Regions from separate parts of the Mesorhizobium sp. M0184 genome, predicted to be linked through region 1. Evidence: predicted binding sites of a transcription regulator. Region 1 holds the regulator's gene; the other holds the start of a gene.
The links. The regulator LexA, encoded in region 1, represses DNA repair genes until DNA is damaged. The targets are predictions, from matches to a motif close to TGTTCNNNNTGTGTTCNG.
Positions count from the first base shown of each region.

Region 2: NKJ23_RS10400 (ATP-dependent helicase) is a predicted target of LexA. The motif match lies at 1,986-2,003, and genes of this name have one in related genera.

Region 1 is NZ_JAMYSZ010000012.1:15,193-19,722, reverse strand. It holds gene NKJ23_RS16495 (hormone-sensitive lipase) at 1-16, opposite strand, end outside; gene kynU (kynureninase) at 113-1,360, opposite strand; gene lexA (transcriptional repressor LexA) at 1,809-2,543, shown strand; gene NKJ23_RS16480 (ComEC/Rec2 family competence protein) at 2,537-4,530, opposite strand, start outside.
Region 2 is NZ_JAMYSZ010000006.1:154,027-158,556, reverse strand. It holds gene NKJ23_RS10400 (ATP-dependent helicase) at 1-1,944, opposite strand, end outside; gene NKJ23_RS10395 (glucose/quinate/shikimate family membrane-bound PQQ-dependent dehydrogenase) at 2,196-4,508, shown strand; gene NKJ23_RS10390 (hypothetical protein) at 4,519-4,530, opposite strand, start outside.

The DNA.
Region 1 (4,530 bases):
TGTGACGTTCGAACACCCTGCGCCCTCCCTGGCAATATGGCCTTGCAACGTAGCCGTGAGCATCGCGCGGCGCGTCGTCGCCAGCCTCACGATTCCAGCTCTCGCATCAATCTCAAGTGACAGCTGCTTTGATTGCGAAGCGCGCATCCTTCCACGCACCGGTGCGGAGGATATCCTCAAGCACTTTGACGGCCTGCCAGACATCGGCATAGCTGACATAGAGCGGGGTGAAGCCGAAGCGCATGGTCGATGGCGCGCGAAAATCGCCGATCACGCCACGTTCGATCAGCGCGCGCATGACCTGGTAGCCATGCTCATGCATGAATGAAATCTGGCTGCCGCGTTTTTCCCCATCGCGCGTGCTTTCGAGCGTGAGCCCGTAAGTGCCGCACTTTGCCTCGACAAGCTCGATGAACAGATCCGCCAGCGCGATGCTCTTCTTGCGCACCGCCGTCATGTCGACATCGTTCCAGATGTCGAGCGCGCCCTTCAGCGTGCGCATCGACAGGACCGGCTGGGTGCCGCACAGAAACCGGCGGATGCCGGTGCCGGCCGCATAGCCTGGCTCGAAGGCGAAGGGCCGTGCATGGCCCCACCAGCCGGTGAGCGGCTGCTGGATGTCGGAAAGATGCCGCTCAGCCGCATAGATGAAGGCAGGCGCGCCCGGGCCGCCATTCAGATATTTGTAGGTGCAGCCAACGGCAAAATCGGCGTTTGCCTTGTCGAGCTCGACTGACATCGCGCCGGCGGTGTGGCAGAGATCCCAGACGATCATCGCCCCGGCTTCCTGAGCCCTGCGCGTCAGCGCCGGCATGTCGCGCAGTTCGCCCGACTTGTAGTTGACGTGGTTGACCAGCACCACGGCGGTGCGTTCGTCGATCAGCTCTTCGATGGTCGGCGCGTCGACCCCCGAGAGGCGCAGCAGCGTATCTTTTCGCGTCGAAACCACACCCTCAGCCATGTACAGGTCCGTCGGAAAACTATCGCCCTCGGCGACGATGACCTGCCGCTCCGGTCGCATGGCCATGGCGGCGTGCAGCAGCTTGTAGATGTTGACCGATGTCGTGTCGCAGACCACCGTCTGGCCGGCCGCGGCACCGATCAGGCGCCCGAGCTGGTCGCCAAGTTCAAGCGGCATGTTGAACCAGCCGGCCGTGTTCCATGCGCGGATGAGATCATGCGACCATTCTTCGGTCGCGGCCTTGTGCAGTTCATCGAAAGCGGCACGTGAAGCAGCTCCTAGCGAATTGCCGTCGAGATAGATCACTCCTTGCGGCAACACGAAGCGGTCGCGCATCGCGCGCAGCGGATCTGCGGCATCCATCGCCTTTATGGCGGCGAGATCGGGAATTCCTGTCATGATTTGCCTGCTCCCCCCAAAAGTTCAACGCAACGCCGGACACGCATCGACTGTTCTTCCATCACCTGGTTGCGCGCAGCAAGGCTCCACCGGCGAGAAGCAGCCTGACCAGGCGACTGGAAACCAGGAGTTAACCCGAGGTTGGCGTTTTGAGTTCGTTTCGTTCACGGTGCATTGACCGAACCGCGCAGTCGATACGGGTTCAATTCCGTGCCCTTTGCCGACTGACGGCCGATGCCAGTGCTGCCTTCTGGGAAGCCAGAAGGCGCAAACGAAAGCAGAATCAAGGGGATGACGCTCGCGACGGTGAAAATGCGGCATTCCGGTAGGGGCGTGGTTTGTTTCCCAAGCCTTAACGCATTCATTAAACTTTAAACAGTTGCGGAACACAACTGGAACAGATAGTGTTTGTTCTGGGTTTGTTTTTCTGATTCTGTTGGGGGTCGCTATGCTGACACGCAAACAACACGAACTGCTTATGTTCATCCACGAAAGGTTGAAGGAAAGCGGTATCCCGCCTTCCTTCGACGAGATGAAGGAAGCGCTCGACCTGGCTTCCAAATCCGGAATCCACCGGCTGATTACGGCGCTGGAGGAGCGCGGCTTCATTCGCCGTTTGCCCAACCGGGCCCGTGCGCTGGAGGTGCTGCGCCTGCCTGACTCGATCGCCCCCGGCCTCAATGCGGCACGCAAGTTCTCGCCGAGTGTCATCCAGGGCAGTCTTGGGCAAGGCGGTCCTCGGCAAGGCAAGCCGACATCGTCGCGCGTGCCCGCAGCCGGAAATGACGACGATGTCGTCGCCGCCGTTTCGATCCCGGTGATGGGCCGCATCGCCGCCGGTGTGCCGATCGACGCCATCCAGCACCAGACGCATTCGATTTCGGTGCCGCCGGATATGATCATGGGCGGCGAGCATTATGCGCTCGAGGTCAAAGGCGATTCGATGATCGAGGCCGGCATTTTCGACGGCGACACGGTGATCATCCGCAATGCCGATACGGCGAGCCCCGGTGAGATCGTGGTGGCACTGGTCGACGAGGAGGAAGCGACGCTGAAGCGGTTCCGCCGCAAGGGCGCCTCGATCGCCCTGGAAGCCGCCAATCCGGCCTACGAGACGCGCATCTTCGGACCAGACAGGGTCAAGGTGCAAGGCAAGCTCGTCGGACTGATCCGCCGCTACTGAGCTCCGCCCTTGGCGCCGGCTTTGGGGTTGTCGGCCCTGCGGTATGGCGGCAGGCCTCGTGCCGCGCGTGAAAATTTCCGCTGCACGTGCCAGGGCCGGTATGATTTTTCGACCGCGAAACGGATTTCGGCGCGCGTTGCCGCTTGTGGATCGAAGTAGACGGCGGCACTTCCCGCGTGCGCCAGTTGCCGTTTGGTGACGACGAGGACCAGCCGGTCGTAGTAGCAGGGGTTATGGGCGGTGGCGTCGTCGATGACGATCAAGCTGGCAAAGGCGCAGGCTGGCCGCGCAGTATCGCGGTCCTTGGCTTGCGCGATGATCGCGCCGGATGGATGCCTGGCAAGGCAGAGGCCATCCGTGCAAATGAACGGCATGCCCGGCGGTAGGTCGGCCGGATCGGCAATGTCGAATTGCGGGTCGTTCTTTCCAGGTGTTTCCGGCGCGACGATAGCCTCGGATGTGAGCGCGCGTTTCCAGTTGTCGATGGTGAACTCATTCGGGCGTGCCCGGTTGACCGCGAGTTCACCGCTGCCGATCGGCAGCGCGACCAGCCGTGCGTCCTCCGAGACCAATACGTCGGGTATGCGTGTCTGCGTTGTCGTCAGCAAGCCGGCGAGCGCAAAAGGAAGTGCCGCCAGCCGCAACCAGGTCGTCGCCATGCTGGCAATGACGAGGGCGATCGTCACCAGAAGGACGGATCTCAGCGAAATCAGCCCGACCGCATCGATCGGCGAGCGCTCCGAGATCCACCCGGACAGGGCGATCATCGCCGTCAGCCCCTTGCCCATGACATAGAGGAAAGGGCCATCCGCACCGAACGGCATCGCCAGCGCGCTGAGAACGGCGAAGGGCATGACGACCAGTGAGACGATGGGCATGATGGCCAGATTGGCGAACAGGCTGAGCGGCGCCACGCGCTGGAAATGCCATATGGCGAAAAGCGCTGTGGCGCTCCCTGCAATGATCGAGGTCATCGCCAGACCGCACATGCCCAGCAGGACCTTTCGAGTGGCAAAGCGTTGCGGCGACAGCCGCGGCGGCGGCGTGGTGGCCCTGCCGGCGCGGTAATCGGACCAGCCTGCATAGGCGCCGACAAGGGCCGCCGTCGCGGCGAAGGACATCTGGAAACTCGGACCGACCACCTCGTGCGGCGACACCAGGATGACCGCGATGGCCGAGATCGCCAGGTTGCGCATGGTGAGCGCGGCCCGGTCGAACAGCACGGCGATAAGCATCACCGCCAGCATGATGAAGCTGCGTTCGGCCGCCACGACAATGCCGGAAAAGACGAGGTAGGCCGCAATCGAAAGAAGCGCGGCGGCCGCGGCATATTTCTTGACCGGCCGTCGCGATGAGAAATCGGGAAACAGCGCAAAGGCACCCCGCAGCAGCGCCATGATGGTGCCGGCGACCAACGCCATATGCAGCCCCGAGATGGAGATGATGTGGTAGATGCCGGTGCGCCGCATCGCTTCGTTGATCTCCTCGGGAATGCCGGCGCGCACGCCGACGATCAACGCAGCAGCAATCTCGCCCTCGGCACCGCCGATGCGGCTGCGGATATGGTCGGCGATGGATTCGCGCGCGTCTTCGATCGCGGAAGAAAGCTGCGCGGCAAGCGGCATGCTGCCCGACGACACGACTTTCGGATTGCCGAGAAAAAAGCCGCTGCCGCCGATACCGGCGAAATAGCTGTCGAAGGAGAAATCATAGCTGTCGGGCCGCACCGGGCCGGTCGGCGGCAGCAGCCGCACATAGCCGGTGATCTCGGAACCGGCGGTCAGCTCAGCCGGTATCTTCATCGCCGAAACGCGGACCCGTTCCGGCATGTAGCGCAGTGTCGGCCTGGCGGTTGAGATCACATCGATTGTCAGCCTGATGCGGCCGCTCGCCATGGGCTCGTACGATACGACGCGACCCGTCAGCCGCGTCGAGATTTCGGAACCGAGCATATGCGTTCCGACACGCCATGTCTCGAACTTGGCGG
Region 2 (4,530 bases), on a different contig from region 1:
GATGTTGACGGCGTCGAGCTCGGCGTTCTGCTCGGCGTCCATGACGAGTGCGACATGTTCGAGGAAAGAGCGCAGCGATTCGTACTCCTCCATGGAGCGGATCAACTCCTTGAGGTTCTCCAGCCGGCCTGGCGCTTCCACCGAGCGGTCGTTCTTCCACATATCGGTGTAGCCGCTCTCCTCGAGAATGGTCTCGGCGAGCTCGGTGTGCGGCGTGGTTTCCAGCGCCTTCTGCCAGCGCTCGAAATTGGCCGATACCTCGCGCAGTGCGGCGCGCGGCTTCGGCTTCAGCTCGTCGCTTTCGGCAAGTTTTGCCGCCGCCTCCAGCATCGGGATGCGCAGCGCCCGTGCGGTGTCGTGGATCTGGCGGATGGTGGCCTCGCCAAGGCCGCGCTTCGGCACGTTGACGATGCGCTCGAAGGCGAGGTCGTCGCCGCTGTTGGCGACGACGCGGAAGAAGGCCAGCGCATCGCGGATTTCGAGCCGCTCATAAAAGCGCGGGCCGCCGATGACGCGGTAATTGAGGCCGAGCGTGACGAAGCGGTCCTCGAATTCGCGCATCTGGAAGGAGGCGCGGACGAGAATCGCCATCTCGTTGAGATTGTGCTTCTGGCGCTGATAGGCCTCGATGGTCTCGCCGACGGCGCGGGCCTCCTCTTCGGAATCCCAGGCGGCATGGACATGCACCTTCTCGTCGTCCTCGGCGATCTTTTCGGTAAACAGCGTCTTGCCGAAGCGGCCCTCATTGTGGGCGATGAGGTGGGACGCCGTGCCGAGGATGTGCGCGGTCGAGCGATAATTGCGCTCCAGCCTTATGATGGTGGCGCCGGGGAAATCCTTGTCGAAGCGCAGGATGTTGTCGACCTCGGCGCCGCGCCAGCCATAGATCGACTGGTCGTCGTCGCCGACGCAGCAGATATTTACGGTGGACAGGCGCGGGCTTCCCTCCCCCTTGAGGGGAGGGTGGCCGGGCGAAGCCCGGTCGGGTGGGGTCCGTGCGGCAGTGCTCGACCTACCGGCGGCAGTGCTCGACGCTCTAGCGGTGCCTTCTGCGGCAACCCCCTCCGCCCGCTTCGCGGGCACCTCCCCCTCAAGGGGGGAGGATTGCGGCCGCTGCGCCAAGAGCCGCAGCCACATGTACTGGGCGGTGTTGGTGTCCTGATACTCGTCGACGAGGATGTAGCGGAAGCGCTTGTGGTATTCCTTCAGCACGTCCGGATTGGCGCGGAAGATGCGGATCGGGTGGCACAGGAGATCGCCGAAGTCGCAAGCGTTCAGCGTTTTCAGCCGCTCCTGGTAGGCCTTGTAGAGCTCGCGGCCCTTGCCGTTGGCGAAGGCACGGGCATCGCCCTCGGGGATGTCGGCGGGGCCAAGGCCCTTGTTCTTCCAGCCGTCGATCATCTGGGCGAACTGCTTGGCCGGCCAGCGCTTGTCGTCCAGCCCTTCGGCCTGGATAAGCTGCTTGATCAGGCGCACGACATCATCGGTGTCGAGAATGGTGAAGTCGGATTTGAGCCCGGCCAGCTCGGCATGTCTGCGCAGCAGCTTCACTCCAATCGAGTGGAAGGTGCCGAGCCACGGCATGCCCTCGACATTGCCTTCGCCGATCAACAGGCCGATGCGCTGCTTCATCTCGCGCGCCGCCTTGTTGGTGAAGGTGACGGCGAGGATCTGCGAGGGGAAAGCCTTGCCGGTGGCAAGGATGTGGGCGATGCGGGTGGTCAGGACGCGCGTTTTGCCGGTGCCGGCGCCGGCCAGCACCAGCACCGGGCCTTCGGTGGTTTCCACCGCCAGCCGCTGCTCGGGGTTGAGGCCGTTGAGATAATCGGGCGCGTTGTTCTGGTTGCTGCGGGCAGCCATGGCGCGCGCGGCAATGCCCGACGGGGACACGGGCCGCGCGTTCGGTTCGTCAAAAAAGGGCATGTCTTCCGAAAAGCCGGACATCTCTCCCCGAATGTAGTGATTCGGCAGCGAAAGGCCAGAAGTGTCTCCGTTTTGTTCTCTGTCCAGTCGTAGACTCACAATCTGAATGGGTCCGCTAACCAAAACGCCGGGCTTGCAATGGGCCGGCGCCGTAAAACGCCGAGCTTGCTTGACAGGGGAGGCGGGCCGGAGAAAGTTGCGTGGGGGCAGGAACGCAATGCGGGGTTGCCCATGGACGCGTCGCGGAGCGCACCAGTCGAAGGAGCACCGTCTTGGCTGTGGTCATCACCTCCCTGATCCTTTTCCTCATCGGCCTGGCGGTTGGCGGCGGCGGCATCTGGCTCGTGACGCTGGGGGGCAGCTGGTATTACGTCATCGTCGGTCTAGCTTTCCTTGTCGCGGCCTGGCTGCTCTACAGGCGCAGATCCACGGCGCTGTGGCTCTACGCGGCGATCGTGCTCGGCACGCTCGCCTGGGCGGTCTGGGAGATCGGCTTCGACTGGTGGGAGCTCGGCCCGCGCGGCGGCATCATCGTGCTTGTCGCGCTATGGCTGTTGACGCCATGGGCGCGGCGCGGGCTTACCGGTCCCGACGGACGCGCGCCGCTGATCCTCGCCGTGCTGGCCTCGCTTGCGGTCGCCGGCTATTCGATGACGACCGATCCAAAGGATATTGCGGGTGAACTCAACACCGACAAGGTGACGCCGACCGCCGATCTCGGCGGCAACGTGCCGGCTGGCGAATGGCACTATTACGGTCGCACGCAATATGGCCAGCGCTATTCGCCGCTCGACCAGATCACCGCCGAAAACGTTGCCAATCTGCAGCCGGCCTGGACCTATCGCACCGGCGACGTGAAAGGGCCCGACGACATCGGCGAGACGACCTATCAGGTGACGCCGCTAAAAATCGCCGACACGCTCTACATCTGCACGCCGCATAATTTCGCCATCGCCATCGATGCCGCGAGCGGCAAGGAGAAATGGCGCTTCGATCCGCAGGTCAAGCTCAACAAGGACCGCCAGCACCAGACCTGCCGCGGCGTGTCCTATTATGCCGATGCCAAGGTCGCCGCCGGCCAGCCCTGCGCCACACGCATCTACCTGCCGACATCCGACGCCCGGCTGATCGCGCTCGATGCGGCGAATGGCCAGGTCTGCCCGACTTTCGCTGAAGGCGGCACGCTGAACCTGCTCGCCAACATGCCATATCCGAAGCCGGGCTATTATTATTCGACCTCGGCGCCGCTGATCGTCGCCAACAAGATCATCGTCGGCGGCGCGGTCAACGACAATTATTCGACGCAGGAGCCGTCCGGGGTCATCCGTGCCTACGATGCCGACACCGGCGCGCTGTTGTGGAATTGGGATTCCGGCAATCCGGACCAGACGACGCCGCTGCCGCCGGACCAGACCTACACCAACAACTCACCCAACATGTGGTCGACGGCGAGCGTCGACGAGAAGCTCGGGCTGCTCTATGTGCCGCTCGGCAACAAGACGCCGGACCAACTCGGTGCCGGACGCAGCGCCAATGACGAGAAATTCTCCTCTTCGATCACCGCGCTCGATCTCAACAGCGGACAATTGCGCTGGGTGCGGCAGACCGTGCACCACGATCTCTGGGACATGGATGTGCCGGCGCAGCCGACGCTGGTCGACATCACCACGGAAAGTGGCGTGGTGCCGGCGCTGGTCGGCCCGACCAAGCAGGGCGACCTCTATGTGCTCGACCGGCGCAGCGGCGAGCCGATCGTTCCGGTCAAGGAAGTGCCGGCGCCGGGCGGCGCGATCGAAGGCGACCATACCTCGCCGACGCAGCCGGTCTCGGATCTCAGCTTCAGTCCGAAACCGCTGACCGGCGCGGATATGTGGGGCATCACCATGTTCGACCAGCTGGCCTGCCGGATCGAGCTCCGGAAGTTGCGCTATGAGGGCCGCTACACGCCGCCGTCGCTACAGGGCTCGCTGATCTACCCCGGCAATTTCGGCACCTTCAACTGGGGCGGCGTGGCAGTCGATCCGGTCCGGCAGGTGATGTTCGGCATGCCGACATACCTGGCGTTCATCTCCAAGCTGGTGCCGCGCGCCGACGTGCCGCCGCCCGGCGACACCAAGGGCAGCGAACAGGGCCTGAACCGCAATGACGGTGCGCCTTACGCAGTCATATTGAAGCCGTTCCTGTCGCCGCTCGGCATTCCCTGCCAGGCGCCGCCCTGGGGCTATGTGGCGGGTGCCGACCTTCGGACCGGAAAGATCGTCTACAAGCATCGCAACGGCACCGTCTACGACATGACGCCATTGCCGCTGCCATTCAAGGTCGGCGTGCCCGGCATTGGCGGGCCGATGATCACTGCCGGCGGCGTCGCCTTCCTCGGTGCGGCGGTCGATGACTATGTGCGCGCTTATGACCTGACGACCGGCAAACAGCTCTGGCAGGCGCGGCTGCCGGCGGGCGGGCAGTCGACACCGATGACCTACATGGTAGCCGACGGGCGCCAGTTGGTCGTCATCGTTGCCGGCGGCCACGGCTCGGTCGGTACCAAGCCGGGCGACTATGTGATGGCCTATACGCTGCCGAAATAGAGAAGTTCCTTCAGAGCCCGAG